Regions from separate parts of the Pseudophaeobacter sp. 1A16562 genome, predicted to be linked through region 2. Evidence: riboswitches for the same ligand, from Rfam matches in the RefSeq annotation. Region 2 holds a riboswitch; each other region holds the start of a gene.
What was found. A riboswitch is a leader RNA that binds a small molecule or an ion and turns the genes downstream of it on or off. The one in region 2 is predicted to bind cobalamin.

Region 1 (10,192 bases), 160 kb from region 2:
TCATCGCCGTTGAAGATGGACGGGTCGATATCCAGCGCCTTGAGGTCGCCCTTGGCCGAGGCGGTGGCCTTGACCAGGCCCGCGCCTGCTTCGCCGGTAACCATGACGTTGTGCAGGTCTTCCTGCATCTGCGCCATCTTGGTTTGCAGTTCCTGTGCCGATTTCATCATCTTGGCCATATCGCCAAGACCGCCGAGGCCTTTGAGCATGGTGTTTCTCCTAAGTGCGGGGGCGCAGGGCGCCGTAAGTCATCCCCGAACATATCGCAATTGCAAGCGCGATGAACAAGTGGGGGGAGGCGGTGCAGTCTTCGATTATGCCCAAGGCACTCTTATCATCAAAGAAAAGCTCATGATTATCGACGGCAATTGCGGCCGCGAGCATGCCCCAAAGAAAGCCTGCGATTGCAAAGGAGGCGCGCTTTCTGCTGTACAGCGCGAATCCGGCAAGAGCGAAGAGGGCCAAGACAGCAGGCTTGGCCGACAACCGCCAAAGCACATCCCACGCGCTATCGGATAGATCGCCGGTGGCAAAGCAGGTTTTGGCGAAGGCGGTTGTTGGCAGGGTGAACAAGAGGACCGTCAGGCCAGTCGCTACCCGTCTTCGAACGGATCCCATTCGTCTTCTACCTCGGGCAGGGCTTCGGCCTCGACCTCGGCGGCCATTTCCTCGGCGGTACGGATACGGGTGATCCGGGCCTTGGGGAAACTGTCGATCACCGCCTGTACCAGCGGGTGTTCGCTGGCCTTCGTCCGCAATGCGTTTTCGGCGGCATCGCGGATTTCGGCGATCGTCGGGGCCTCGCCGTCGGGTGCGATGGTGACGACCCAGCGGCTGCCGGTCCAGTTTTGCAAGGCGGTGCCGAGGCGCGCAGCAAGGTCTCGGGGCGCATTCGCATGCGGTGTGAATTCGATCCGGCCCGGCTGGTAAGCGACGAGGCGCACGCCTGTTTCCACCTCGACCAGCAGTTTCACATCACGGTTGGTGCGGATCAGTTCCACCACATGCTCGAAGGTCGGGTAGCGGGCGAGGGCCTTTTCTGCGGCCGGTGCCAGCGCAGTGGCTTGTCCCTGCCCTTGGCCGTGCGACATGGTCATGCCGCCGGACGATCCACCGCCCGGTGCGCCTTGCGGCGGAGCAGAGGTGATAGCCGATGCCCCGCCCGCGGCAGGCGCGCCCACGCTTTGCATGGGCATTCCGCCACCACCGCCGGGCGGCGGGGGCGGCATATCCTGCAGCTTGCGGATCAACTCCTCGGGACTGGGCAGATCGGCCACGTGCGTCAGGCGGATCACCGCCATCTCGGCAGCCATCATGGCGTTGGGGGCGGCGGCGACCTCTTCCAGCGCCTTGAGCAGCATCTGCCACATGCGGGTCAGCACCCGCATCGGCAGCGCTTCGGCCATCTGTTGACCGCGGGCGCGCTCATCCGGGCTGATGGTCGGATCCTCTGCCGCGTCTGGCGTAATCTTTACCACCGACACCCAATGGGTGATTTCGGCCAGATCGCGCAGAACAGCCAGCGGATCGGCGCCTTCGGCATATTGCGAGGAGAGCTCGCTGAGCGCCGCAGCCGCATCGCCGCGCAGGATCATATCCATCAGATCCAGCACCCGGCCCCGGTCGGCAAGGCCCAGCATGGCGCGGACCTGATCGGCGGTGGTCTCGCCCGCACCGTGGGAAATCGCCTGATCCAGCAGCGAGGTTGCATCGCGGGCCGAACCTTCGGCGGCGCGGGTGATGAGAGCGAGCGCATCCTCGGCAATCTGGGCGTTTTCGGCAGTTGCGATCTTGCGCAGGAGGGCGATCATCACCTCGGGTTCAATCCGGCGCAGATCGAACCGCTGGCAGCGCGACAGCACCGTCACCGGCACTTTGCGGATCTCGGTGGTGGCGAAGATAAACTTCACGTGGGCGGGGGGTTCCTCCAGCGTTTTCAGCAGCGCGTTGAACGCGCTGGTAGAGAGCATGTGAACCTCGTCGATGATGTAAATCTTATAGCGGGCCGAGGCCGCGCGGTATTGCACCGAATCGATGATTTCGCGGATGTCGCCGACGCCGGTGCGGCTGGCGGCGTCCATCTCCATCACGTCCACGTGGCGGCCTTCCATTATCGCGAGGCAATGCTCGCACTGACCGCAGGGTTCGGTGGTGGGGCCGCCGTTGCCATCGGTGCCGATACAGTTCATCCCCTTGGCAATGATCCGGGCGGTGGTGGTCTTACCCGTGCCGCGAATACCGGTCATGATGAAAGCCTGGGCGATCCGGTTCGCGGCAAAGGCGTTTTTCAGCGTACGCACCATAGCGTCTTGGCCAACCAGATCCGCAAATGTCTCGGGCCGGTACTTGCGGGCGAGGACCTGATACTGGCCGGACGGCTGCTCCGCGTGCTGAACCTCAGCGGTTTGGGTTTCAGGATCGGATGTTGGGGTGTCGCTCATGCTGTCTCGTGCCGGATTCGGAATGGGAGTGGGACCGCCTCATAGGGTAGGGAAGCCCGCGGGCTTCGTCCACCGCTGTTGACCGTCCGGCAGGGCAGGTGGCAGAGTTTTTCCCTGTATGTGGTGGAGAGTGTGTGATGACTGGGATGAGTTCAGATGGGGCAGGCCTGCAGGCCGGGCAGCCCTTTACGATCTACGCGGTGTCCGCCGCCAATGGCATTCTTGCTATCTGCCCGCTGCCCGGTGCCGGGGGCGACTACAAGGGGGATCTTGAGCTGATCCACGACTGGCAGCCCGGTCTGGTCATTTCCATGACCACCGAAGCCGAGCATGTCTCCGTCGGGGCCGCGACGCTGGGGGTTGATCTGCAGAGCATGGGAAGCCGCTGGGTGCATCTGCCGGTGGCGGATTTCGGTGTGCCCGGCCCGGAGGTGAACGAGGCCTGGCCCGGGGTCAGCGCCTCGGCGCGCCAGGCGCTGAACGGTGGCGGCCGCGTTCTAGTGCATTGCCGGGGCGGCTGCGGGCGCTCCGGCATGGTGGTGCTGCGCCTGTTGATCGAATGCGGTGTTGCGCCAGAGGCGGCGCTGAACCGGCTGCGCATGTCTCGCCCCTGCGCGGTCGAGACCGAGGCACAGATGGCCTGGGCCCGCAGCCGCTGAGCCAGAGGCAGCCCGCCGGAGCGGGCCCGGCTGTCATCCCGCTTTCTTCTTCACAGGGCGCGGCATTCATCTGATATAACCGGCGCCCCTCCTGTTGTTTGCTGGGTCGGCCGCTACGCCGCGCTGAGCGGGATGGCTTCTCCGAAGGAGCAGGGGCGATGCGGCAGGTGATCTGCGGGCTGCGCTTGTGGATCGCTGGACAGTAGCGCGTCGGCAAAACGGTCCAGACCGCTGCGCTCTGCTGCGGTGTCCACTTCGCAGAACACCCGGATCCTGTCGTGCGAGGCAAAAAAGCGCGCCGGGCAATGGCGGGTGCAGCCATCGAGCAGGCTGTCGCCGGTGATTTCAAAATCCTCTTCGGTCATATCCCGCGCGGTATCGAGTGCCCCGCACAGGGCCACCAGCATCCGTTCCAGTGCTGGGCAGCTTGCCCCGGTGTGTTGACAGGTTGTTGCCGCAAGTTCATGCGTTTTTGTCGTCCAGATCATCGCGCCCTCCGCGCTGAGGCAGGGGCATAAAGAGGGGGAGAGACATGTGGCCGGATGCTTGTCGGCCAGAACGGGCCGCGCAACAGGAGCCATCTCACCCGCTCCGGACACCCCGCCCGGTTTCGAGTTGTGCGATGGCAGGTCTCCTGACTTGCGGGTCATAGCTTCTCCGGTCCTTCCCGGCCGCAGGTCTGTACCTTGCGTCCAGTGGATCTTCCGGGGTCGCTCTCCGCCTACAGTTGCGGGGGCAGTCGTGGAATTGTTCTGGCCGAGAGAGGCCGGATCGCACCACGTTCCCTTTTCATCCCGGACCCGCAAAAGGCGGATCGCGGAAACCATCTGTGAAATGGGTAGCGGGTCGAAGGGCGAGTCGTCAATTCGCTTGTGTGAAAGTCGGAGAAATCCGCGCCAACGCCAGCAAGCCAGGTCAGCTAGCTGATTTGTGCAGGCGGATGCGGTGCCCTCAGGCCGTGCGGTTCAACCGTTCTTCGGTCAGCCGGGCGAAATCTGCCGCGCGCGCTTTGAATTTTTTATTGAGCGAACCGCGCGCCAGTTTGAAGGATTGCAGCAGCAACCGCCCCGACAGGGTCTTGGCCGTCAGGTTGAGCGAAATTGTTACACGGGTGCGCCGCGGCGACAGCGCCATCAGTTCGATCTCGGTTTCGCCGTTCAGCCCGCTGCTGTCGCCGGACAGCAGAATGCGGGTGACGGGATCATAGGATTTGAGAGCAATGCGCAGCTCGCGCGCCTTGCCGCGAAAGTTGAATTTGGCATCCCAGGCGAGGCCGTTTTCAGGCGTGCTGATATCGCCGATCCGTTGCACGTCGATGCCGCGCCGGATGGCCGAGCGTTCAAAGCTTTCAAAGTCCGACAGGGCTTCAAACACGTCGGCGATCGGTGAATCGATATCTTCTTTACTCGTGAAATCCATGACTCTGACGCCTGCTTGCCTGTTTTGATTGATCAATTCTCAGCGTGGCCGCGATATTCCCTTTAATCCAGTGTATCCGCAAGCCAGTTCTGCAACAGAAAATGTGCAATTGCTCCTTTTCGGGCAGGCTTCAGGATCGGGTGCTCTCCGGCAAAGGCGGTCATCATGTCCTGCTTGCTGACCCAGATCGCGTCCTCGATTTCATGTGGGTCGATGGTCAGCTCGCGATCCAGCGCGATCCCGCGGCAGCCGAACATCAGCGACATGGGAAAGGGCCAGGGCTGGCTGGACAGGTATTCCACCTCTCCGACCTTCACGCCGGATTCTTCCAGAACTTCACGCCGCACGGCGGCCTCAAGCGTTTCGCCGGGTTCAACGAAACCGGCCAGCAGGGAGTACATACCTTCCGGCCATCCGGGAGAGCGGCCCATCAGGACCTCGTCCCCATGGGTAATCAGCATGATCACAACAGGATCGGTGCGGGGAAAATGGCTCGCCTTGCAGCTGGGGCAATTTCTTTGCCAGCCAGCCTGAACCATATCACTGGGGTGGCCACAGCGGGCACAGAACCCATGCGAGCCATGCCAGGAAAACAGCGCCTTGGCGGTGGCGGCCAGCTCGGCCTCCAGCGGGGTCAGCCGGGTCATCACCCTGCGCAGCTCGGCGAAAGCATAACCAGAGGGCAGGTCCGGGTGCTGCTGCTCCGTCACATCGGCAAAACTGGCCAGCGCCATCTCGTCCAGCGCATCGGGCTGCCAACTGCTGATGTCGCAGGCGAAGGCCGGGCTTTGATCCGGCAGGAGGCCGAGAAACAGAGCGGCGTCGCGGCACTCTGCTGCCACCGGATGCGTGGTGGAGATCCAGGCAAGAGCGTCCGGTCCGCGCTCTGGATCTGACCGCTGGCACAGGGGTTTGCCGCGCCACATCATCAGCACCTGTGCATTCTGTGCCCCCCAGGCAGCGTCTAGCGCTTCGGCATCCGCACGCAGATGCGCGCTGCGGTCCAGGCCACCCTTGCCGCCAAATGTCACCTCTTCGGCCCGTTTCATATCGTTGTCCTTCTTTTGGCAGGGGATCCGGCGTTAAGGCCCGATTTCCTGCATTGATGGCGGCAAAACCGCGCAATGACCAGCCTGTTCGGGTAGCGCTGTCGATGCATTTTTATGGTTGTCAGCGGATGTTTAACGCCGGGTCACCGGTCTGCCGCTGGATATTGGCGTTAGACCGGTCAAATTTTCGGCATCAGCGCCACAATCGTTAACATCCTCAAAAATGGTGACTTTGCAAATCAAGGAAACGCTGTTTCAAAGGGTTAACGCGTTCGTGTCAGAACGTGAGAAAAAACGAAGATCGGAAGACGCCGTGCAGGCTGCGGGTAGAGCAATATGACAGGACCGGATCAATCCTTGCCATTGGGGAAGGGGGTGCTGCGCTTGTTGGCAACCACCGATCTGCACAGCAATCTGCTCAGCTACGACTATTATGCCGACCGGCCGGACCCCAGCATCGGCCTGTCCCGCGTCGCGTCCCTGATCGCAGAGGCGCGGCAAGAGGTCCGGGAGGCTGGGGGCACGGTGCTGCTCTTGGACAATGGTGATGGGCTGCAAGGGGCGCCGATTGGTGAAATTTCCTCTGACGACCCGATCGTGCCGCATCCACTGATGCAGGCCTTCGACGTGTTGCAATACGATGCCATCGGGCTTGGAAATCACGACTTCAACTTCGGTCTGGAGACGCTTGAGCAGGTGCTGGAGCAGGCACCCTGTCCGGTGATTTGCTCGAATATGACAGCCGTGGAGGAGGGACGGGAGCTACCTTTCGCCCGCTCCACCATTCTGGAGCGGGAGGTGCCTGCCTGCGCTGGTGCGCCGCCGCTGCGGATCGGGATCCTGTCGGTGCTGCCGCCGCAGACGGTAACTTGGGATGCGCATCTTCTGGAAGGTCAGGTCGTGGTTGCGGACATGGTGCAGGCGGCTGCCGCTGCTGCCAGCGCGCTGCGGCGGGAAGGATGCGATATCGTGATCGCATTGGCGCATACCGGTGTCGGAGGGCTGGAGCGGGTGCCGGGCATGGAGAATGCCTTGCTTCCCATCGCGGCCACGGCGGGAATCGATGCGGTGATCGGCGGGCACACCCACAAGACCCTTCCAGATCCCGAGCACAGTTTCACCAAGCCGGTGGTCATGCCGGGCGCACATGGCTCACACTTGGGGCAGATCGATCTGCAGGTGTCGCACGGCCCGGAGGGGTGGCGGCTGGAAAATTGGGACGCCCGCCTCAAACCCATCTGCAGCAGGGCAGAGAATGGCGATCTGATGTCTCTGGTCGAGGAGGACGCTGAACTGACCCGTGCGCTTGGCCCCGCGCATGATTCAACGCGCGAACGGATGCGTCAGCCCGTTGGCTTCAGTGACGTGCCTTTGCACTCCTTCTTTACTTTCTTTGGGCCCGATCTTGGGCTGGAACTTGCAGCAGCAGCGCAGGCGGCAGCGGTCAGGCCGCTGCTGGAAGGCACTGAGGTTGGCAAACTGCCGCTCTTGTCCGCGGCGGCGCCGGGTAAATTCGGTGGCCGCTCCGGGCCCGGGCATTATACCGACATCGGGCGTGGCGATCTGTGTATGCGCAACGTCGCTGATCTTCACATCTTCCCGAATGAGCTTAGGCTGGTGGTTGCGACCGGCGCGCAGGTGCTGGACTGGCTGGAAATGTCCGCGGGTGTGTTCAAACAAGTCCGCCCCGGCAGTACCGAACAGGAACTGGTTGATCCCAGCCGTGCCGGGCATAATTTTGACGTTCTTTTTGGCCTGCAATACGAAATAGATCTCTCGGCACCGCCGCGGTTTTCGTCCTCTGGCGTGCGGATCAACCCGGCGGCAGGGCGCATTCGACGTCTTCGCGTGCACGGGCGGCCTGTGGCCCCTGCGCAGCGTTTTGCCGTCGTGGTCAACAGTTACAGGGTCAGCGGTGGTGGTAATTTCCAGATGGTCAAAGACGCCGAGAACATCCCGCTGCCGCCGGTGCGAATCCGGGATGTGATCCGGGACTACGTTGCGGGCCGCCTGCCTGAGGATCCACTGGCGCAGGAAGAGTATCCGTGGCGGTTTGCCGAGCTCAACAACGCCGAGGCTGCCGCCTATACCAGCCCGGAGGCGGTGCAGTATCTGGATGAATTGCCGGAGGGGCAGGTGCGCAACTGCGGTATGACACCAAAAGGCTTTCTGAAACTGATGCTTGCCCTCTGAACTGCGGAGCGGTGGATCGGGGAGGCCCCCTTGTCATTGCTGCGGCAGCCGCCTATATCGGGATTCGAGAGGTTGGCGCGGGCAAGCGCCTCGCCAACCTGGTCAGGTCCGGAAGGAAGCAGCCACAACGAGCCCCGCTTGGGTCGATGTCCAACCTCTCACCTTTCCCCAAAATACAGGTCCAGCCCGCCGAAAGGCGTGGGCTGTCTTAATGCCCGCAGAATTGCAGGTTAGTAGCGGCCATTGTCGGCGGGATAGACGCCCAGGATCTCGACGTTGGTGGTAAAATAGGCCAGCTCGTCCATCGCCAGCTGCACGTTCTCATCCTCGGGATGGCCTTCGATATCGGCATAGAACTGTGTCGCCGTGAAGGAGCCGTCGACCATATAGCTTTCCAGCTTGGTCATGTTGATTCCATTGGTGGCAAAGCCTCCCATCGCCTTGTAGAGCGCGGCGGGGATGTTGCGCACCTGGAACACGAAGCTGGTGATCATGCCATGGGCACCGCGACGGCTGTAATCTGGCTCGCGTGACATGATCAGGAACCGCGTGGTGTTGTCGCCGTTGTCTTCGATATGGCGGGCCAGCACATCCAGACCGTAGATCTCTCCGGCCAGCTCGCTGGCGAGGGCGGCAACGTGTTTGTCGCCTGCCTCCGCCACATCGCGGGCGGCCCGTGCGTTGTCGGGGCTGACCCGGCCGGTGATGTCATGTTTACGCAGGAACTGTCCGCATTGCGGTAGAAGAACCAGATGCGATTTCGCCTCGCGGATATCTTCCAGCCGGGCACCGGGCACGCCCAGAAGATTGATATGCACCCGCACAAATGCCTCGTCGACAATATGCAAGCCGCTGTGCGGCAGCAGACGGTGAATATCGGCCACCCGACCATAGGTCGAATTCTCCACCGGCAGCATGGCGAGGTCCGCCTGACCGCTTGTCACTGCTGCGATCGTGTCCTCGAAATTGCGGCAGGGTAGCACTTCCATGTCGTGCCGCGCGTTGCGGCAGGCTTCGTGGCTGTAAGAGCCAAGCTCCCCCTGAATGGCGATTTTTCCGGTCATGAGTGCGACTTTCCTGCAAAACTTGGACAATCGGGCGTTTCGTCGCGCTGTCTACACCTTGCCACTTGAGAGGGGAAGCCTTAGACACCCTCCCAGACAGCTGAAATGGACTCGCGATCATGTTTGACACGATGACCCTTACCAAAGCGACTGCAGGCTTCTGCGGCGCGTTCCTCGTGTTCCTCCTGGGCAAATGGGCCGCAGAGGAACTGTATCATGTGGAGGCCCATGGCGAGGCTTCTTACGTGATTGAAGTGGCAGAGGCAGGTGGTGCAGAAGAAGAAGTGGAAGAAGTCAGCTTTGAAGAGCTGATGGCCTCCGCTGACGTTGGCAAAGGCGCCAAAGTCTTCAAGAAATGCTCCGCGTGCCACAAGCTTGAGGCTGGCGCCAATGCGACCGGTCCTTATCTCTACGGTGTGGTTGACCGTCCCAAGGCAAGCGCCGAAGGATTTGGTTACTCCGGTGCCCTGTCCGGTATGGAAGGCGCATGGACCGCTGAGAACCTCAATGAATTCCTGACCAAACCGTCCGACTACGCACCGGGCACCACGATGAGCTTCTCTGGCCTGAAAAAGGTCAAGGACCGCGTGAACCTGATCGCCTATCTGGACAGCCTCGACGACTAAACCGTCGCTCCGGCTGGTACAGAACCGGATTTGAGTTTTGAAAGGCCGCTGATCCTCAGCGGCCTTTCGCTTTTTGTGGGGCCTGTCGGAGAATATGTGCCGCAAAAGGATGGGAAATTGCCCTGGCCCAACCCGAAAGTGACCGCATCACAACTTGAATGTTGCGCCTGCCTGCCATTAGCTTGAAATACGGTAGAAATCCGGATCGCTTGAACACCGGACAGCGGAGGTTAAGGCAGATGAGATCACAACAGATGACAGCCCGAACGCAGACCATGCGCGGGGGGCTGCCAGCGCAGCTTGGTTTTCTGATGCAGAGCGTGCTGGTGCTGGGCGCGACGATGCTGGCACTGGTTACCGTGCTGGCAGGAACGGCCCGCGCCGAAGAGACAATCATCAAAAGCCATGGGTTCGCGGAATTCGGTGAACTGAAATACCCCGAAGGATTCGCGCATTTCGACTATGTGAACCCGGAGGCGCCGAAGGGCGGGGAACTGTCCTTTTCCGCCGTCGGTACCTTCGACAGCATGAACCCCTTTACCCGCAAGGGGCGGGGCGGGGCGCTGTCCTCCTACCATCTGGAAAGCCTGTTGATCGAATCCTATGACGAACCGGGCTCCTATTACGGGCTGATTGCGGAAAGTCTGGAATACCCCGAAAGCCAGGATTGGGTGATCTTCAACCTGCGCCCCGAAGCGCGGTTTTCGGATGGATCGCCTGTGACCGCCGATGACGTGGTCT
Region 2 (10,192 bases):
AAAGACGGACAGGACGTGGCGCGGCTGCACTCCGGCGATCTGTCGGTCTGGTCAGCCATGGGTGAGCAACTGCGCCGTCTGCGCGATCTGGGTATTCCCTATGACGTAACCCCCGGCGTGCCCGCCTTTGCCGCAGGCGCCGCTGCGCTGGGCGCCGAGCTGACCCTGCCGGGCGTTGCGCAATCGCTGGTGCTGACGCGCACCTCGGGGCGGGCCTCCTCCATGCCCGAAGGCGAAACGCTAGAGAATTTCGCCCGCACCGGCGCGACGCTGGCCATTCACCTCTCGGTGCATGTGCTGGACGATGTGGTGGCGCGGCTCTCTCCGGCCTATGGCGACGACTGCCCGGTCGCAGTGGTTTGGCGGGCGACATGGCCGGATCAGAAGATCATCAAGGCCACCCTAGGCACATTGATCGAGGCCACCGAAGGCGCGCGCGGGCGCACCGCGCTAATCCTCGTGGGCCGTGCACTTGGCGCCGAGCACTTCGACGAAAGCTGCCTTTACGCGCAGGACTATGACCGGCGTTACCGCCCGCAAAGCGCCGACAGCCAATGGGCGGATTGGAGCGAAGGCGATGACTGAAACGGGCAAGACCGGATCCTATCCGCCGGGTCTGATGATTTCGGCGCCCGCCTCGGGCACGGGCAAGACCACTGTGATGCTGGGCCTGTTGCGCGCACTGGCCGAGGATGGTCTTGCCGTGCAGCCCTTCAAAAGCGGACCGGATTATATCGATCCGGCCTTTCATCTGGCCGCTGCGGGGCAGGCCTCTTTTAACCTAGACACCTGGGCGATGGATGGCGGCCTTCTGGATGCCGTTGCGGGGCAGGCAAACGGCGCGCAGATCTGCATCGGGGAAGGCTCCATGGGGCTTTATGATGGCGTTGCCACGCGCGGCCAAAGCGGCTTTGGCTCTTCGGCGGAAACCGCAAAACGCATGGGCTGGCCTGTCATTCTGGTCGTGGATGTAGGCGGTCAGGCGCAATCGGCAGCAGCCACCGCGCTGGGGTTTCGCGCCTATGATCCTGACCTGCCCTTTGCCGGTGTGATCCTGAACCGTGTTGCCAGCCCGCGCCACGAAAGGCTGACCCGTCTGGGAATGGAGCACGCAGGCATTCCCGTGCTTGGCTCCCTGCCCCGTCGTGGCGACCTGACCCTGCCCGAACGCCACCTTGGCCTCATTCAGGCGGTCGAACACCCGGATCTGGAAGCCGCGATCGCGGGCTATGCCGCCTTCCTGCGCGAGAACGTGGATCTGGAGGCGATCAAATCCGCCGCCCGTGCCGGAGCTGCGCCCGCCTCAGCCCCCCTGCCGAAACCGCCTGCGCAGCGCATCGCACTGGCGCGGGATGCGGCGTTTTCCTTCACCTACCCGCATCTTCTGGAAGGCTGGCGGGCAGCAGGGGCCGAGATCGTTCCCTTCTCTCCGCTGGCGGATGAGACCCCGGACCCGGATGCCGATCTGGTCTGGCTGCCGGGGGGCTACCCCGAGCTGCACGGCGGCAGGCTGGCCGCTGCCGGGACCTTCCGCGCCGCCCTGCGCAAACACGCCGAAACCCGGCCGGTCCATGGCGAATGCGGCGGCTACATGGCACTGGGCGAGGCTCTGATCGACAAGGACGGCAACCGTCACCGCATGGCCGGGCTGCTGGGGCTCGTCACCTCTTATGAAAAGCGAAAAATCCACCTTGGCTACCGCCGCGCCGTTCTGGAGGCGCCGATGCCGGGCTTTGCCGCAGGCGGTGCCTTGCGCGGGCATGAGTTCCACTATTCGACCATACTGGACGAGCCCGATGCCCCACTGGCCCGGGTGATGGACGCGGATGGCAACCCGGTGCCGGAAACCGGATCGGTGCGGGGGCATGTGACCGGCACCTTCTTCCACCTGATTACCGGAGAGCAATCATGAGCGGTTTTGTCAGTTTCGTCTCCTCCGGCCCCGGTGACCCTGAGCTGTTGACCGTCAAGGCGGTGAAACGGCTGGAGGCGGCGGATGCGGTGCTGTTCGACGATCTGTCCTCGGGGCCGATCCTGACCCATGCCCGCACGGACGCCGATCTGGTCGGGGTGGGCAAACGCGCAGGCCGCCCCTCCCCCCGGCAGGACCACGTCAGCCAACTCTTGGTCGAATACGCAGCAACCGGGGCGCATGTGGTACGGCTGAAATCCGGCGATTCCGGCGTCTTTGGCCGTCTGGAAGAAGAAATCACCGCGCTGCGGCAGGCAGGCATAGGGTTCGAGATCGTGCCCGGCGTCACCGCGGCCTCGGCAGCTGCGGCGGCCGCCAATATCCCGCTGACCCGGCGGCTGACCGCACGGCGACTGCAATTCATCACCGGCCATGACGTGACCGGCGGCCTGCCCGAAGGGCTGAATATGACCGCCCTCGCCGATCCCGAAGCCACGACCGTTGTCTACATGGGGAAACGCACCTTTGCAGCGCTCGCCGAACGGTTGCTGGTGGCCGGGCTGCCGCCCGAGACGCACGCGCTGATCGCGCTGGGTGTTTCGACCCCGGATCAGTCGCTGTCCTGCCACACGGTGGGGGAACTCCCCGAGGTCCTGCGCGCGATGGAGACCAAGGCACCGGTGCTGATCCTCTATGGTCCCCTGGCCGATGAGGACCTTCCCCGCTGATCGCCCATATGCCGCAATTGAAACACGGATGACGCGCCAGACACGTTGACAGCTTTGTGAGCGCTGTGTCATCTCTGAAAGACCAAAGGTTCCGACGGGTCCAAGACCCAAGGATGAAAAGGGAACACGGTGAGGTGTAGCCATCAGGCGCCAAATCCGTGACTGCCCCCGCAACTGTGAGCGGAGAGCCACCGGGCATAGCCACTGGTCCCTATCAGGACTGGGAAGGCCCCGGACCGGCATCGACCCGCGAGTCAGGAGACCTGCCGTTGGAAGACGTGGCCAGGATGGCCCAACCATAACCTATGTAATGCCGCCGGGTGAGGCGGCAAGGAGACAGAACATGCATATCGAACCCGGAATCGTAAACGGCGTCAAAATCGCCCTGTCCTATGCCACCGCCGCTGGCGCCATGGGCTTTGCTGCGAAAAAGACGATGGAAGATCTGGCCGCCTCCGGCATCGCATCCTTTGCGGCGCGTTCGGCCATTGCGACTGTCGGCGTCTTCACCTTCTTCGAAGTGCTGCCGCATTTCCCTGTGGGCGTTTCCGAGGTTCACTTCATCCTCGGCTCGACCCTGTTCCTGCTGCTGGGCGCTGCACCTGCTGCCTTCGGTCTGGCGATGGGACTTCTGATCCAGGGCGTGTTCTTTGCCCCGATCGATCTGCCGCAGTATTTCATCAACCTGACCACGCTGCTGGTCCCGCTGTTCGCGATGAAGGAACTGGCCAAGCGGATCATCGCTCCGAACACTGCCTATGTTGATCTGAAGTATTCTCAGGCGCTGGCGCTGTCGACCGCCTATCAGGCAGGCGTTGTCGGCTGGGTCGCTTTCTGGGCCTTCTACGGTCAGGGCATCGGCGCCGAAACCATGGCCTCGGTCTTTACCTTTGGTGCAGCTTACATGACCGTCATCCTGATCGAACCGCTGGCCGATCTGGCCGTTCTGGCCGCCGCCAAAAGCCTGCGCGGACTTGAGCGCAGCGGTCTGGTCACGCCCCGCCTTTATGCGGCTGCGTAAGCCTTTCGCTGACATCTGAAGTGTCACATAGCGCGGTCCCGTTTCGGGGCCGTGTTTCTTTTCCAAAGGCGCCAGACATGATTGATCTCACCCTTGTTGGCATTGGCACCGGCAATCCCCAGCATCTGACCCTGCAGGCGGTCGAAGCCCTGAACGGGCTGGATCTAATCCTCATCCCCAACAAGGGTGCCGGTAAGGACGATCTGGCCGGTCTGCGCCGGGACATCTGCAAACGGGTGATCAAATCGCCAGGGCCTGCGATCGTCGATTTCGACCTGCCGCAGCGCGATCCCGCGACACCAAGCTACCGACAGCGAGTGGACGACTGGCACGATGCCATTGCCGAGATCTGGCAAGAGACCATCGATCAGCACCTGCCCCGGGGCGGCAAGGTCGGCTTTCTGGTCTGGGGCGATCCATCCCTTTACGACAGCACCATGCGCATCGCCGCGCGGCTTCAGGCCCGGACCGAGGTTTCCCTGCACGTCATTCCCGGCATCACCTCAATCCAGGCGCTGACGGCGAGCCATGCCATCCCCCTCAACGAAATCGGTGATCCCGTCACCATCACCACCGGCCGCCAACTGCGCGAGGCGGGCTGGCCGGAGAGTGCCGACACGCTGGTCATCATGCTGGACGGCGACTGCAGTTTTCAGTCCATCGACCCCGAAGGTGTTCAGATCTGGTGGGCGGCTTATGCCGGGATGGAGAATGAAATCTCCCTATCCGGCGCGCTGCGCGAAGCCGCAGATGAGATCATCAAGGTCCGTGCGAAGGCGCGCGCGGAGCATGGCTGGATCATGGATATCTACATCCTGCGCCGCCCCGCGCGAAGGTAACCCCCGCCCTAGTCCAGCGCGCTGACGAGGGCCTCGCAGGCCTGCACGGCATCCAGACCAAAGGCCGGGATCAGATAGTCGGGCCAGCTCGACAGCTTTACGATCACAACATCGGCGCTGCGATCGATAAAGATCAGCTGACCGAACACACCCCGGGCCATGAACACGCCGCGCCGGGGATCGTGCACCCACCAGAACCGCCGATAGGCGCCTTGCGGTGACAGCACGTCATAGGGCGCGCCGAATTTCGATGGATCCGCGCCGGTGCAGATACCATCGATCCAGGCCTCGGGCACGATCTGGTCATCGCCAACCCGGCCGCCATTCAGCACCATATGTCCGAACCGGGCATAGTCCCGCAGACTCGCATTGAACCCCCCATCGGCCAGCGCCGTGCCCGCATCATCGACGGTAAAGAACCCATCCTGTTCACAGCCAAGCCTACGCCAGATCCGGTCGGACAGCAGTGCAGACAGATCCGTACCGCTTACCCGCTCCAGCGCCCAGGCAATGACATCGGTTTCAATCGACCGATAGGAGAAGCCGAGCCCATGCGCCCGCTCCTGCGGTAGGGAGAGGATCACGTCGCGTATGGTCGGCTTGATCTCCCCGTCCCGCACCGGGCGCCAACCCGAGGCGATATCGACCCGGGTCATGTCGCTGCCCGGCAGCCCATAATCCTCAGAGAACCGCGCACCGGACAGCATGTCCAGCGCTTGATCCACCGTGCAACCCGCATAGCCGGTGCCCGCCAGTTCCGGCACGATCTCCTCCAGCGGGGCAGCCAGATCCAGCAGCCCCTCGCCGTGTAAAATCCCGGCGAGGATGCCGATCACGGATTTGGAGACCGACTGCCCCAGATGCGCGGCCTCGGCGTGAAAATCATTGGCGTAGAACTCGGTGACGATGGCGCCACCGTGCAGCACCAAAAACCCGTCGGTGTAGCTTTGCCACAGCCAATCGCCGACCGACTGGCGGGTGCCTGCGCCGGTGGCAAAACAGACCTCTGACATATCCTGCAGCGCAACTGGCAGCGGCGCAGCCGCAGCGGGACCGCTGCGCACATCCGCCGTGGGAAACAGGCGCCGCATGTTCTGGAAGGACCAGCGATTGAAGGGGGCCAGATCCCAGTTGTCCAGCGTCGGCCGTTTTTCCGGCGGCGGCGGAAATCCCTGCATGATGCCGATTTCCCGCGCCGTTTTCGGCTTCAGACTGTCTGCTGTCCGGTGCATTGGGCACGCTCCCGCATGGCAGCCCAGCGCCTGGACTGCGGTCAAAAATTCCGGTGATGGCCCCATGGGCCACCACCCTTCTGTTTGGCTGAGTTACTGCTTCAGGCGGGTCCAGACCTTGTTGTACATCGCCACAACATCCTGATCGCAGGGTTTGACGAAGTCCGGCACCGGGGCGCCCTCAGGCATCACGATCTCGGGCGCCTCCAGCATTTCGGCGTCCATGAACTCTTCGGACCCGATGACGCCGTTGGCATAGCGGGCAAAGTTGGAGGTCATCGCCGCGTTTTCAGGCTCCATCATGAAATTCACGAACAGCTTGGCGTTCTCCATGTTGGGGGCATCCGCCAGCACCGCGACGTTATCCATCCAGCCGGTGAAGCCTTCCTTAGGATAGGCGTATTTCAGCGTCGGGCGGTCAGCGCGGGCGCGCATCGCGGCGCCATTCCAGCTTTGCGACAGGTCGACATCCTTCGAGGTCAGCTTCTCGATCACCGCGTAATCCATGGTGCGCCAGTCTTCCTTGGCCTTGAGCAGCAGTGCCAGCAGCTCTTTCATCTGGGCGGGGTCGGAGTTGCATCGCGGATAATCGAGATAGCGCAGCCCGGCATTGATCACATCGTTCATGTCATTGAGCATGTTGATGCGGCCCTTCAGCTCTTCGGGCGGGTTGAACACGATCTCAAGCGTGTCGATGTCGCCGCCGTAAACCGCGCTGTCGACGGTAAAGCTGGTTGTGCCCCACTGATAGGGCACCGAGTATTTGCGGCCCGGATCCCAGTAGACATCGACCCAGTTGGGATCGAGGTTCTTGAAGTTCTCCATCTCGGACGCGTTGATTTCGGCCAGCAGCCCCTCGCCCACCATGATGGCGACCATATAGTCGCCCGGGACCACGATGTCGTACCCGCTGCCGCCTTCCTTGACCTTGGCCAGCATGGTCTCATTACTGTCATAGCCATCCAGCGTGACCTCAATGTCATACTGCTTTTCGAATTTCTCGATCATCTCGGGGTTGGTGTAATTGCCCCAGTTGTAGATGTTCAGCGTGCCTTCGGCGTTAGCTGCAGCCGCACTGAGGGCGATGACGGAGGTGAGCCCCGCCTTAAGGATCGTCAGTTTCATGGATCTTCCTCTTGTTGGTTGGTGGGTCCCGTCTGGTGCGGGCTTCTGGTTATTTTCGTTTGCGTTGCAGGGCGAAGGTCAGCGCGACCATGGCCACGGTCAGCAGGATCAGAATGGTGGAGACCGCATTGACTTCGGGCGTCACGCCGCGCCGGATCTGGCCCAGGATGTAGATCGGCAGGGTGGTTTCCCCGGGACCGGCGATCAGCAGGGTAATGATCACGTCATCCAGCGAGACCACGAAGGCCAGCATTGCGCCCGCCAGAATGCCCGGCATCAGCAGCGGCAGGGTGACATGGCGGAAGGTCTGCCAGGGCGTTGCATAAAGATCGGCGGCGGCGGTCTCGAACGTTTCCGACATATCGGCAAGGCGAGCGCGCACCGGGATAAAGGCAAAGGGAATACAGAACACCGTATGCGCCAGGATGAGCCAGCCCAGCCCGGTGATCCCTGTCAACTGTCGCAGGATCGAAAAGAACGACAGGGTGGCAATGGCGGTGACGATTTCCGGGATCATCAGCGGCTGATTGATCAGGGCAATCGCTGCCGCGCGCCCGCGATAATTCCCGCCCCGCGTTGTCGCCAACGCCGCCATTGTCGCGATGCCGGTAGAGATGACTGTGGCAGTCAGAGCTACCCGGATCGAAATCCAGGCCGCGTTGCGGATGTCGTCATTCTCCAACGCCTTGGCGTACCACTTGAGGCTCGCCTCGGTCCAGACGACGACCGAGCGGTTGTCGTTGAAAGAGAACAGGATCAGCACGGTGATCGGCGCATAAAGCAGCAGTAGAACCAGCCATGAAAGCGCCGTGAACAGGGGCTGACGCCGCAACTCACGCGTCTCGCTGTTGCGCCACAGCATGCCAAGCCTCTTGCGGGGCAGATCATCCATGGGCCTTCTCCTTATCGGCGCCTGCCCGGAGCGATACCAGAAGCGCGATCAGCACTACCGACATCAGGATCAGCGCCGCCGCCGAGCCGAAGGGCCAGTTGCGCCCGGATCCGAACTGCATGGCAATCAGGTTGCCGATCATCAGCTTCTTACCACCGCCCAACAGCTCGGGCGTGATATAGGCACCCAGCGCGGGGATCAGCACCAGCGCGCATCCGGCCACGATGCCCGGGCGGCTGATCGGAATGACGATATGGCGGAACACCTGAACACGAGAGGCATAAAGATCGTGCCCCGCCTCCAGCAGGGAAAAGTCGAACTTTTCCAGCGAGGCATAGATCGGCAGGATCATGAATGGCAGATAGCTATAGACCAGCCCAGCCAAGACCGCCCCATCGGTATAAAGCATCTCGATGGGCGCGCTGATCAGCCCCAGTTGCATCAGTGCAAGGTTCAAGAACCCTTCGTCGCGTACGATCAGCAGCATGGAATAGGTGCGGATCAGCAGGTTGGTCCAGAACGGCAGGGTAATGGCAAAAAGCCAGAGATTGCGCTGTTCAGGTGGGCGTGCGGCGATGAAATAGGCCACCGGAAAGCCGAGGATCAAAGTGCCGATCATCGCGCATAGCGCCAGCCCGAAAGAGCGGCCAAAGATCTGCAAATAGGCGCTGTTGAAACTCAGCGTGTCATCAAAAATGTCCCGCTCGAACAGGAACTGCGCATAGGCATCGGTCGAGAACACCCATTCGACGCCGCCATAGGTTCCCGGCTCCAGCAAGGAATAGACCAGCGCGATCGACAGGGGCGCCAGACCAAACACACCGATGATCACGAGCGTCGGCAAGAGCAGGAACCACCGGACCCGCCGGACTGTCCGGCTACGAGCCGCAACGGCCTGCTGCAAATTCTGCGCCGTGGGCGAAGTTTGTTGCATCCCCTGCCCCATCAGTCTGCCAGCACATGCAGCATGGAGGTTTCCGGGATCAGCCCGATCTCGCTGCCCGCCGGGCTGGGCTCTGCCACCTGCACCTGAATCTCGGTGCCGTTCTGCAGCCGCACCAGCATTTGCGAACCGGCTCCGAAATAACTGCTGTTGAGCACGGTTCCACGCAGCACAGCCGCCGCATCGGACGCCGCGCAAACGGTAAGGGTTTCGGGGCGCAGCGCCACATACACTACCCCAGGAGGCAAGCCGTCGCTGGCCGCATTGGCAAGCACAGGCTCCCCGCCGAAAAAACTGATCCGCGCCTGCGCACCGTCATAACCAAGGAGGTTCGCCGCCACGATATTGGTATCCCCAATGAAATCCGCCACGAACCGGCTTTGCGGCGCGGTGTAGATCTGCTGTGGGGTGCCCACCTGCTGCACGCGTCCTGCGGACATGACCGCGATCTGATCGGACATCGCCAGCGCTTCGCCCTGATCATGGGTGACAAAGACAAAGGTGATGCCGGTTTCGCTTTGCAGGCGTTTCAGCTCGCTTTGCATGCCCTTGCGCAGTTTCAGATCCAGCGCCGACAGCGGTTCATCCAGCAACAGCACCTTGGGACGCGGCGCGAGCGCGCGCGCCAGCGCCACCCGCTGCTGCTGCCCGCCAGACAGCTGGTCCACCCGGCGCGCGGCGAATTCATCCATTTGCACCAGATTCAGCATGTCATCGATGGTGGCAGCGATTTCCGCCTTCGGGCGGTTCAGCATTTCCAACCCGAACCCGATATTGCGAGCCACGGTCATATGCGGAAACAAGGCGTAATTCTGGAACACGGTGTTCACCGGACGCTTGTGCGGCGGCAGATGGCCGATCTCCTGCCCATCCAGTGCAATCGCGCCTTCGCTGGGCAGTTCAAACCCGGCAATCAGCCGCAGCAGCGTGGTCTTGCCGCAGCCCGATGGCCCCAGCAGGGTGAAAAAGCTGCCCTCCGGCACATCCAGCGACACGGTTTCAAGCGCCGTTACAGCAGAGGCGCCGATGCCGAACCGTTTCGTCACTTCTCTCACGTTGATCATAATCTGTTCCGGCACGTTCCTGTTGGCAGTCTGTCCGGTCAGACTAAAGCCCCAAATGCAATGGGGAAATACCTCTAGGAGGGGGTGTCGGCCCTACCCCCAAAGGGGTAGGAACACATCAGGTCACCGATTGCAGAAAGATCGAAAACAACGCCGATTGCGAGGAAATCCCCAATTTTCGGTAGATGTTCTTGCGGTGCACCTTCACCGTTGCGGGTGACAGATCCAGCAGCAACGCAATCGACTGGCTGGAATGCCCGCGCAGCAGATGCTGTACGATCTCAATTTCGCGGCAGGTCAATCCTTCGCAGACCTGCTCGATCATGCTCTCAAGGCTGACGCTGCCGCCCGCCGCCTCGCCGCTGCTCTGCGGACGCCGGTGAAAATGCTGCTCGCACAAGGCGGAGATCACCGGATGTATATTGCGCAGCCGTGC
Region 3 (10,192 bases), on a different contig from region 2:
TCTGAGGCGGCTACCCGGTGTCACCAGCATTCGGTCCAACCTCTCATTGAAAGAAATGAAGGCGTCGAGCAAGCTGCCCGTCAATGCAGCATCAATGAAATAGACTGCCGCGCAAGCTGGTTTTCCGTCGTGTTTGAACCGGAGCCTGTAACCGGCCACCGGACTGAACCTGTGCCCGCGACAGACCTTGTCGAAGATCTGGGCGTTCATGCGCGGTCTCGTACTGGAACGCTTGGGCGAAGATGGAAACGCCATAGCTTCGCCGGGATGCGGAAGAGGCGCGTTGCCGCCGCAGGGGCATTGCCAGGGGAAATCTGTCCGTGATGCGGGGCAGGGGGGACAGCCACGACTCCAGCCATTGGATTCGGTGGAGATCGGAACGGGGAACCATGCCGTAGCGTGGAATATCGCCTGCGCAAAGGTTGCGGTCGATGCGGCACAGCATTGCGTTTGCGGCATTGAAACCATCACTTAGCAGTTGATTTCAGGCGATTGTTGCTGGTGTGCGCGGTGCATTGTTTGAAAACTCCATCCTTGGCGGCGTCTACTCCTTCTTGACAGAGTAAATCCAGTTTGCCTAAGTCCGGCCATTCTGGTCCGGCTGGGAATACCATCCGGGTAAAAGGGAACATGGTAAGGCGTCGGAACAAGACGTCAAAACCATGACTGCCCCCGCAACTGTGAGCGGAGAGCAATGCTGCGATATGCCACTGCCCCAAGAGGGGGCGGGAAGGCGCGGCAAAGCTGCGACCCGCGAGTCAGGAGACCTGCCAGAAGGATCACCCAGTCCGGGTGCGGGGCGCGCCGAGGACGACGGACTTCCGTAGTGGTGGCAATTGAACCGTCTGTGGAAGCATTGCCTTCCAAAGACCGATGATCTGTACATGTTGCCCGAGATGGGCAGCCACTTTTCCTGCACCGAATGTGCAGGCTGGGAGAACTGAAACGATGCGCAAGGTAAGCTTGTCCCTGGCCGCCACCCTGATGGTCACTACCCCCGCAATTGCAACCGCCCAGGAGGCGGAGATCATCGATCTGGGCGAACTCATCGTCTCCGGTGGTTTTACCCCTGTCGAGGCGCAGAAATACGGTCGCTCGGTTTCGGTCGTGACCAGCGAAGAGATCGAACAGCGCGGCATCACCACGGTTCAGGATGCACTGCGGTCGGTCCCCGGCCTGATGGTCACCGGTGCAGGTGACAGCTTTACCCAGGTCCGCATCCGTGGCGCCGAAGCCAACCACACGCTGATCCTGATCGACGGCATCGAGGCCTCGGGCGGCGACAGCGACTATATCCTGTCTGGCCTTGATACCGCCAATATCGAGCGGATCGAGGTGCTGCGCGGTCCGCAATCGGTGTTCTACGGCTCCAACGCCTCGGCGGGTGTGATCAACATCATCACCAAGAGTGGCGGCATCGGCACCGAATACGGTGGCAGTGCCGAAGTCGGCTCGGACGGCTACCGGGCCTCGGCGCGGGTGTCGTCCCGAACCGAACGCGGCGGCATCTCGCTCAACCTCGCGCATGATAATGACGATGGCTACGATTTCTCCGGCAGCGGCGGCGAAGAGGATGGTATCCGCCGCAACACCGCGCAGGTGAAAGGCGACTACCTTGTGACCGAGCGGCTGAAGCTGGGTTTCAACCTGCGTGCCTCGGAAGAGCGTTTCGACAGCGACAGCACCTCCTTCACCGCGACCGATGCGGCCAGCTATGTGGTGGATGATCCCACGCAGTTCAGCGACCGCGATGAACAGCTGGCTCAGATCTTTGCCGAGCTCGACACGCTGGGCGGACGCCTGAAACATCGCCTGTCTTACGAGCGTACGGATTTTGACCAATCCTACAACGGCGGCGCCCTGACCGAGACAAAGACGGAAGCGGCGAAATACCTGCTGAGCTTTGGCCTTGATGGCCAGACGGTAGATCTGACAGATCACCTGCTGAACGCCATTCTGGAATGGGAAGAGGATTCCAGCCGTTCCAACCCGGCCTTTGCGCGCAAAACCAATTCGATCGCGCTGGAATACCGTGGCAGCTTTGCCAATGGTCTGGATCTGCAACTGGGCGTGCGCCGCGACAACAACAATGCCTTCGAAGATGCCACCAGCTGGAACGCCAGTGCGTCCTATACCTTTGCGGGCAGCGGTGTGCGCCTGCATGGCTCGGCCGGCACCGGTATCGTGAACCCGACCTATTTTGAGCTCTTTGCCAACAGCACCTTTGGTGCCACTACCTATCTGGGCAATCAGAACTTGCAGCCCGAAGAAAACCGCAGCTTTGATCTGGGTGTCGAGGTGCCGTTCCTGCAGGGGCGCGGGCTGGTTGATGTGACCTATTTCGACGAGACGCTGACGGGTGAGATCGAAGCCTATATGGTGAATGCGACCACCTTCTCCTTCCGCAATCAGGCCGGAGACAGCGAGCGCAAAGGTGTCGAACTGGCGGCCAGCCTTGAGGCCACGGAAAACCTCGATCTCCGTCTGTCCTACACCTATCTGGATGCCACCAACCCCAATGGTACGGTCGAGGTGCGCCGCCCCGAACACGAACTGCTGCTGAGCGCCACGCTCGATACTTTCAATGGTCGCGGCTCCATCACTGCGGATGTCCGCCATGTGGCAGGCAACTGGGACAGCCAGTTCTTTGGCACCTATGCCACGGCCGAGCTGCCGGATTACACCACTGTCGATCTCTCTGCCCAGTATGAGCTGAACCCGAATGTGGTCCTGACCGGTCGTGTCACCAATCTGTTCGACGAGGAATACTCGGACGTCTGGGGCTACGCGAAACGCGGCCGCGCTGCCTATGTCGGCGTCCGGGCCTCCTTCTGATCGATGCGCTGGCTGCCCGGCATAGCGCTGGCCTTTTTCATGGCCGCCACCGGTGCCTTTGCCGGGCCGTCGCGCGTCGTCACGATGAATCTCTGCGTGGACCAGATGGCCATGATGCTGGCCGCGCCGGATCAACTGATCTCGATTTCCTTCGTCGCCCGGGATCCGCGGGCCTCGGCCATGGCCGAAGAGGCGCAGGCCTATCCGGTCAATCACGGGCTGGCGGAAGAAATCTACCTGCTGAAGCCGGATCTGGTGCTCGCTGGCGCATCTTCGGCACCTGCAACGATGGATATGCTGCGCCGCCTTGGCGTGCCGGTGGCGGAATTCGGGCCAGCCTTTTCGCTGAAGGATGTCCGAACCCGCATCGTTGAGGTAGGTGAGGCGCTGGGCCGTCAGGAGGCCGCGCGCCGGTTGCTGGCGGATTTTGACCAGCAGCTGGAGTTTCTGCGGGCGGATGCCCCGGACAATCGCCCGCGCGCCGCGCTTTATGCGGCCAACGGATATACTGCAGGCCGCCAGACGCTGGCCGGGCAAATCCTGGAGGCGGCAGGTTTTCGCAATATCGCCGATGAACTGGGCTATGCCCATTCCGGCCAGCTGCCGCTGGAGCTGCTGGTGCTGTCAGAGCCGGATCTGCTGGTCGGCACAACCGCCTATCCGCGCAATTCCCGCAGCGAGGAAATCCTGAAACATCCGCTGGTGCGCATGCTGGCCGGACGCAGCGGCGCCGGGGAAATCCGCAATGCCGACTGGATCTGCCCGACACCGCATGTGTTGCGCGCGGTAGAGACACTGGCGGCAGAGCGCCGCGCCTTCATGGAACGTGAGGCCCGCCAATGACCCGGCTCATGCTGTGCCTCTCGGCGGCGGTGCTGGCACTGTTCCTGATCTCCCTAACGGTGGGGCCTGCAGATGTCGGTGTGGGCGAGAGCCTGGCGGCCCTGTTTGACGATGGCTATGGACCTCTCAGTCTGGTGATGCGTGAAATCCGGCTGCCGCGGGCAATCCTTGCCGCCGTGATCGGCGCCGGGCTGGGGCTGGCGGGCGCGGCGATGCAAGGCTACCTGCGCAACCCGCTGGCCGAGCCGGGGCTGATCGGTGTGTCCTCCTCAGCGGCGCTGGGTGCGGTATTGGCAATCAACACCGGCCTCGCTGCCACCGCCACGCTGGGCCTGCCGCTGTCGGCGCTGGCTGGCGCTCTGGGCGGTGTGTTTCTGGTGATGGCGCTGGCCGGGCAGCATGGGGGATCACTGACGCTGATCCTCGCGGGTATCGCCATTTCGGCAATGGCAGGGGCGCTGACCTCGCTGGTTCTGAACCTCTCGCCCAATCCCTTTGCTGCTAATGAGATCGTCTTCTGGATGATGGGGTCGCTATCGGACCGCTCGATGCAGCATGTCTGGCTGGCGCTGCCCTTTGTTCTGACCGGGATGGTGATCCTGCTGCCGCTGGGGCGCGGGCTGGATGCGCTGACTCTGGGCGAGGATGCAGCCCAGACCATGGGCGTGAACCTGAGGCAGCTGCGCTGGCTTCTGGTCGTCGGCACTGCCAGCATTGCCGGTGGCACCACGGCAGTTGCGGGCGCCATCGGCTTTGTCGGGCTTGTGGTGCCGCATATTCTGCGTCCGTTCGTCGACGGGCAGCCCTCGCGGCTGCTTTGGGCCTCCGCCCTTGGCGGCGCGATCATGTTGCAACTGGCGGATATTGCCGTGCGGCTGATCCTGCCCACCCGCGATCTCAAGCTGGGCGTGGTCACCGCGCTGGTTGGCGCGCCCCTGTTCCTGCACTTGATCTACAAGACGCGGAAGGGGCTGGCATGAGCGTGCTTTCGGTCCGGAACCTTTCTGTAACCCTGCGCGACCGTCCGGTGCTGCGCGATGTGTCCTTTGAGATTGGCAAGGGTGAGTTTGTCGGCCTGCTGGGTCCGAATGGCGCCGGGAAAACCAGCCTGATGCGGGCCGCGCTGGGGCTGATCCCGGCAGCGGGCAGCAGTTCGCTGGCCACAATGAACGCCTCTGAACGGGCCCACACGGTGGCCTGGATGCCGCAATCGCGCGAGATCGCCTGGCCGATTCCGGTCGAGCGTTTGGTCGCTCTTGGCCGTCTACCGCATCTGCCGCAGGGGCGGCGACTGCCAGCCGCCGATCAGGCCTTGGTGGATCAGGCAATCACTCGCATGGGGCTGGACTCGTTCCGCAAGCGCGCCGCCTCGCGCCTGTCAGGCGGCGAGCAGGCCCGCGCATTGGTCGCCCGGGCGCTGGCCCAAGATACGCCGCTTTTGATGGCGGATGAGCCCTCTGCCGGGCTGGATCCCTCGCATCAGATCTCAACCATGGAAGTCTTTGCCAGCCTTGCTGCCGAAGGTCGCTCGGCGCTGGTGTCCCTGCACGATCTGGGACTGGCCGCCCGTCATTGCACGCGGCTGATCCTTCTGGCCGAAGGCGGTATCATGGCCGATGGCCCGCCCGCCGAAGTGCTGACGCCCGATCTGATGGCGCGCGCCTTTGGCATCTCGGTCTGGCACGAGACCACAGCGCAGGGCCCGATATTTCAGCCGCTGGAGGTGCTGTGATGGGCGCGGTCACCCTGCAACGCCCATGGATCGAGTTTGATCTCGGCGCCGAGATGCAGGTGCTGAGCTGGGCGGTGAACCGGCCCGGATTTGTCACCGCTCGCCGCATCCTGTGGCGCGAGGTCAGGAACAGCGACCTGCCGCGCGATCTGGATGTCACCGAATGGTTCGCGGACGAATTGGCACAGCGCGGCGGCAGCGACGCGGTTGCTTTCCTCACCTCACGGGATGTGCGGCACTATTGCGAAGCCTTGGCCACGGTCGAGGGGATCTCGGCCCAAGCGGTGGCCACCGTCGGCTTGTCAAACGGTGAACGGATCGGCAACCGGGTGGATTACTCCCGCCGCGACTGGGGCACCATCAATGTCGCGCTGCGCCTTTCCGAAGGGCTGACGCAGGCCGGGCTGATTGAGGCGCTGAGCATCGTGGTTCAGGCCCGCACCGCAGCCGTGATGGATGCGGGGTTTGAGCTGCCGGGCGGCGGCGGAACAGCAACCGGCACCGGCACCGATTGCGTCGCGGTTGCTGCACCTTCCGGGGCAAATCCCTATGCTGGGCTGCACACGGCCACCGGCGAAGCCATCGGAAAAGCCGTCTACAAGGCCGTCCACACTGGCGCGCTGGAGTGGAAGGTATCCAACGCCCGGAGGGCGGTCGATGCCTGAGCGCGTGCAGATGCAGGCAGCGGCGTTGACGCAGGCGGGCCGCGCCTGCACCATCTGGCCGCGTCACGACCGTCCGGCAGACTTCCATTCGGCGCGTTTTGACCGCGGCGCTGAGCAAACCAACCCGGGACTTCCGGGCCACTGACGGAGGCTGCTATGTCCTTTGCCCCTCTTTTCGATTTCATGGCCCGCGGCGGTCCCGCCCTTTGGGTCATCGGCGCGCTGTCGGTTCTGACACTCGCCCTGTTTCTGTGGCGCCTGATCGGGCTGGCACAGGTCGGGGTCTGGCGCAGGCCGCAATCCGAAACATGGCTGGATCAATGGCGGGCCGGGGGGGCGGTGCCTGTCGCGCCGGGGCGCACGCCGCTGGACCGGGTCACACGGTCGGCGATGACGGCGCTGCTGACGCCCGAGTTCAGTCCCGAAACCGCAGAAAAGGAAACCACCCGCATCGCCAAGGCCGAGCTGGCCGCTTTGCGTCATGGTCTGCGCCCCCTTGAGCTGATCGCCGCAATCGCGCCGCTGGTCGGCCTCTTGGGGACCGTTCTGGGCATGATCGGCGCTTTCCAGGCGCTGCAGGAAAGCGGCAGCGGCGCGGATCCTTCCGTGCTCGCCGGCGGCATCTGGGAGGCGCTGCTGACCACGGCTGCGGGCATGGCCGTGGCGATCCCGGCTTCGGCGCTGGCCTCCTGGATCGAAGGGCTGGCCGAGCGTGAACAGGCCCGGATGGAGGATGCCGCCACCCGCGTCTTCACCGCAGCCGCTGCCCGACCGGCACAACGTCAGGCCGCGCAATGACACTGGCCTTCGGAGCACCGCGCCGGAAAAAGCGCATCAGCCTCGCGCCGATGATCGACGTGGTGTTCCTGCTGTTGGTGTTCTTCATGCTGGCTTCGCAATTCGGCCGCGACCGGGTGGTTCCGCTCACTATGGGTGGGGCAGGAGCCGCCTATCAGGGGCCGCCCCGGCTGGTGCTGGTCACAGCGGACGGGCTGCATCTGAACGGAGTTCCGGTCGCAGCTGATGCCTTGGCGGCGCAGCTGATCTCGCTGACGCAGGAGATGTCGGACGCCATCATCCTGCAACCGGACAAAACAGCGTCGCTCCAGCAGATGATGGATGCTGCGGTGCTTCTGACTGATGCAGGCTTTACCGGCCTTGTGATCATGGAGTGAGCGGCATGGATTTCTCCAAACCAAAAAAACGCGAGACGGGTGAGCCGATCCTGCCGATGATCAACGTGGTCTTCCTGCTGCTGATCTTCTTCCTCCTGTCCTCGCAAATCGCGCCGCGCGCGCCCTTTGCGGTGGTGCCGCCGAAACTGGAGAGCGGAGATCCCTCGGCGCCCGAGGCCGTGCTGTTCATGGCCGCCGATGGCCGCCTGCATTTCGCGGGCGCGCAGGATGAGGGCGCCATCGCTGCGGTGACGGCGCAGGCCGGGCAGATTGGGGTGCTGACCCTGCGGGCGGATGCCCAAGTTCCGGCACATGAAGTTGCGGCGCTGATTGCCAGGCTCAGGGCGGCGGGCATCGCATCGGTGACATTGACCGGAACCGGATCATGAGCCGTATCGCGCTCTTTCCGGCATGCGTTGCCTCGGCGGCGCTTTTGCACGCGCTGCCCTTTGTGGCGCTTCCGGATGGCGGCACAGAGGCAGAGGGCAGCGGCGGCACCGGTCAGATCACGCTGGTGGCGGCCTCGGCTGAGCTGGCCCAGCAGGTGTCCAAATGGCGGCGCCCGCAGGATATCACCACTCAGGTGCCGACCGTAGTGCAGCCCGCTCTGATCGCCAATCCGCAGCCCGTCCCGTCTGCCAGCCCGTCCTCTGTGCCGGACCTTCCAACCTCTGCTCCGGCCGTGCTGGCCCCGGCGGTCCAGGCGGAGGCCGCACCCGAAAAACCCGCCCCCCCACCGCCGCCGCCTGCTCCCCCACCGCCTGCGCCTCCGCCGGTTGCTCCAGCACCGCCTGCGCCAGCCCCGCCGCCCAAACCGGCGCCAGCAGCTGAGGCTCCGGCGGAGGCAAAACCGGCAGCGGCTTCGGTGGCCGTGAACCAGCAGGCCGCAGGCAGTGGCCAGCGCAGCGCCCGTGGTGACAATGGGGGCGACGAGACCAGCACCGGAAACGCTGCCCGGGAAGCCAAGCTGAAACGCCGCTGGGGCGCGGCCATCCTGTCTAGGATTGAACGCCAGATGCGGCGCCCGCGTGGCGACGATCAGGGCAAAGCCCGGGTGCGCCTGAAAGTTTCGACCCAAGGACGGCTGATCGGGGCCTCTGTCGTGCGCAGCTCCGGCAGTTCGACGCTGGACCATGCCGCATTGCAGGCGGCGCAAAAAACACGGTACCCACGTGCGCCCAAGGCGCTGGCGCCGGGTACCTATACCTTCGATTTCTCACCCCGTTTCACTAGGTGACGCTTGCAGTTCAGCGTCCTCGGGACAGGAACAAGGAGTACAGTGAATGCCGCGCAGGACATGCTGGTCGGGAGGCATTTCTGTGCCACTGGATGACCGCTGGACACCTGCTGACCGGCAACCGTGTCAGTCGGCGATTTCTATGCGGACTGTGTAGGGGGCGGAACGCACCAAAGGTGCGATATCGCCATCGAACGCCCCGAGACGCACCAAGCCGCGGGAGTTCTGGAACGGTTTGTAGAAGATCGCCAGATTGCCCCAAGGCGCATATAACGTGATGTCGCCGGTTTCGGGCTTGTAGCTTGCCGGTGCGCCTGTTGTGTCAAGTTTGCGGGGCAGGTCGGAAATTTTTTCAATTCCGTGGTAATCCGTAAGGGTCAGCTCAAGCGGCAGCATCGCCGCAAAATCCCGTCCGGCAGCAGTATCATCCAGCGTTGCTGAGAGGCGGTCTTCGCCAAATATGAACTCGATTTTGGTCATGGTGCCTTCTTTCTGTGTCGCTGTACCAGATGTTTCTGCCACGACGGGAGCGGACAGCGCGAGCGCACTCATCAGTGCCAAAGCCGGAGTTTTGAGCCAGTTCACGTTCATTGTCCTCCTCAGATCTCCTGAAATGCGACCAAGGCGTAATTGGGTGTCCCACCTTGGCCATGATGATCAGGCCTTGGTCATGTCGATGACATAGCGATAGCGGGCCTGCTTTCTGACGACCTTTTCACAAGCCGCGCCGATCTGATCCGGAGTGATCATTTCATAGGTCGCTGCGATGCCGTGATGGGCGGCAAAATCAATGACCCGCTGCGTTTCGGCGATGCCACCGGTCATCGAACCTGCCAGGCTTTGACGGCCGAACCCCATCATCATGCCATGCGCCCCTTCGATGGGGAACAGCGCGCCAACATTGACCAGGGTCTTGTCGAGCTTGAGCATATTGAGGAATGGTTGCATCGGGTAGGCCACCGGCACCGTGGAGAGCATAAGATCAAAACTGCCCATCTGGCGGCGCATGACGTCTTCATCGGACCAGAGATAAGCCTCGGACGCACCAAAGGATTTCGCGTCCTCCAGCTTATCCTTGGATGTGGTGAAGACGACAACCTCGGCATCTTTTGCCGCGGCGAGCTTTACCGCAAGGTGGCCAAGACCACCCATGCCGATCACGCCATAGCGCTGCCCGGGCTGCAAATCCCAGTGGTTGATCGGCGAGAAAGTCGTGATACCTGCGCACAGCAGAGGCGCAAAACCCGCGAGATCCACCCCCGGCGGAATGCGAAGCGCAAAGTCCTCTTTCACGACGATCTTCTTCGAGTAACCACCATATGTGACCCCGCCCGAGATCTTGTCTGGGGAGTTGTAGGTGAAGGTGGTGCCATTCAGGCAATTCTGTTCCCGGTCAGCGAGACAGTTCGCACATTCGCCGCAGCTGTCGACCATGGTGCCTACACCTGCGATGTCGCCTTCGCGGAACTTGGTCACCTCGGCGCCGACGCCGGTGACGCGGCCCACCATTTCATGGCCAGGGACCAGAGGAAAGGTCGGCATCCCCCAGTCGCCCTTGTAGGTGTGGATGTCCGAGTGGCAGATCGAGCTGTACAGGATTTCGACCACCACATCCTTTGGACCGGCTGCACGGCGAGGGATGGTGTGCGGTGCAAAGGATCCGCTGGTGTCGAAGGCGGCCCAGCTTTTTACATTGCTGGCGCCA

Region 1: another riboswitch for cobalamin. It lies ahead of SM764_RS02870 (hypothetical protein); the one in region 2 lies ahead of SM764_RS03655 (energy-coupling factor ABC transporter permease).
Region 3: another riboswitch for cobalamin. It lies ahead of SM764_RS06420 (TonB-dependent receptor plug domain-containing protein); the one in region 2 lies ahead of SM764_RS03655 (energy-coupling factor ABC transporter permease).

The regions. Positions count from the first base shown of each region.
Region 1 covers NZ_JAXGFT010000002.1:99,198-109,389, forward strand. The annotation lists gene SM764_RS02850 (YbaB/EbfC family nucleoid-associated protein) at 1-209, opposite strand, end outside; gene SM764_RS02855 (hypothetical protein) at 220-573, opposite strand; gene SM764_RS02860 (DNA polymerase III subunit gamma/tau) at 594-2,441, opposite strand; gene SM764_RS02865 (protein-tyrosine phosphatase family protein) at 2,579-3,100, shown strand; gene SM764_RS02870 (hypothetical protein) at 3,214-3,588, opposite strand; cobalamin riboswitch at 3,708-3,943, opposite strand; gene SM764_RS02875 (SRPBCC family protein) at 4,052-4,519, opposite strand; gene nudC (NAD(+) diphosphatase) at 4,582-5,568, opposite strand; gene SM764_RS02885 (5'-nucleotidase C-terminal domain-containing protein) at 5,926-7,761, shown strand; RNA gene ffs (signal recognition particle sRNA small type) at 7,827-7,925, shown strand; gene SM764_RS02895 (prephenate dehydratase) at 7,992-8,825, opposite strand; gene SM764_RS02900 (c-type cytochrome) at 8,945-9,451, shown strand; gene SM764_RS02905 (extracellular solute-binding protein) at 9,763-10,192, shown strand, end outside.
Region 2 covers NZ_JAXGFT010000002.1:263,538-273,729, reverse strand. The annotation lists gene cobM (precorrin-4 C(11)-methyltransferase) at 1-585, shown strand, start outside; gene SM764_RS03665 (cobyrinic acid a,c-diamide synthase CobB) at 578-1,912, shown strand; gene cobA (uroporphyrinogen-III C-methyltransferase) at 1,909-2,640, shown strand; cobalamin riboswitch at 2,710-2,925, shown strand; gene SM764_RS03655 (energy-coupling factor ABC transporter permease) at 2,984-3,661, shown strand; gene cobF (precorrin-6A synthase (deacetylating)) at 3,739-4,500, shown strand; gene SM764_RS03645 (serine hydrolase domain-containing protein) at 4,509-5,732, opposite strand; gene SM764_RS03640 (extracellular solute-binding protein) at 5,826-6,857, opposite strand; gene SM764_RS03635 (ABC transporter permease) at 6,907-7,719, opposite strand; gene SM764_RS03630 (ABC transporter permease) at 7,742-8,683, opposite strand; gene SM764_RS03625 (ABC transporter ATP-binding protein) at 8,695-9,756, opposite strand; gene SM764_RS03620 (helix-turn-helix transcriptional regulator) at 9,875-10,192, opposite strand, start outside.
Region 3 covers NZ_JAXGFT010000004.1:4,280-14,471, forward strand. The annotation lists gene SM764_RS06415 (Lrp/AsnC family transcriptional regulator) at 1-103, shown strand, start outside; cobalamin riboswitch at 577-789, shown strand; gene SM764_RS06420 (TonB-dependent receptor plug domain-containing protein) at 949-2,835, shown strand; gene SM764_RS06425 (ABC transporter substrate-binding protein) at 2,839-3,678, shown strand; gene SM764_RS06430 (FecCD family ABC transporter permease) at 3,675-4,658, shown strand; gene SM764_RS06435 (ABC transporter ATP-binding protein) at 4,655-5,410, shown strand; gene SM764_RS06440 (adenosylcobinamide amidohydrolase) at 5,410-6,075, shown strand; gene SM764_RS06445 (hypothetical protein) at 6,068-6,220, shown strand; gene SM764_RS06450 (MotA/TolQ/ExbB proton channel family protein) at 6,232-6,873, shown strand; gene SM764_RS06455 (ExbD/TolR family protein) at 6,870-7,250, shown strand; gene SM764_RS06460 (biopolymer transporter ExbD) at 7,256-7,639, shown strand; gene SM764_RS06465 (energy transducer TonB family protein) at 7,636-8,487, shown strand; gene SM764_RS06470 (cyclophilin-like fold protein) at 8,614-9,072, opposite strand; gene SM764_RS06475 (NAD(P)-dependent alcohol dehydrogenase) at 9,145-10,192, opposite strand, start outside.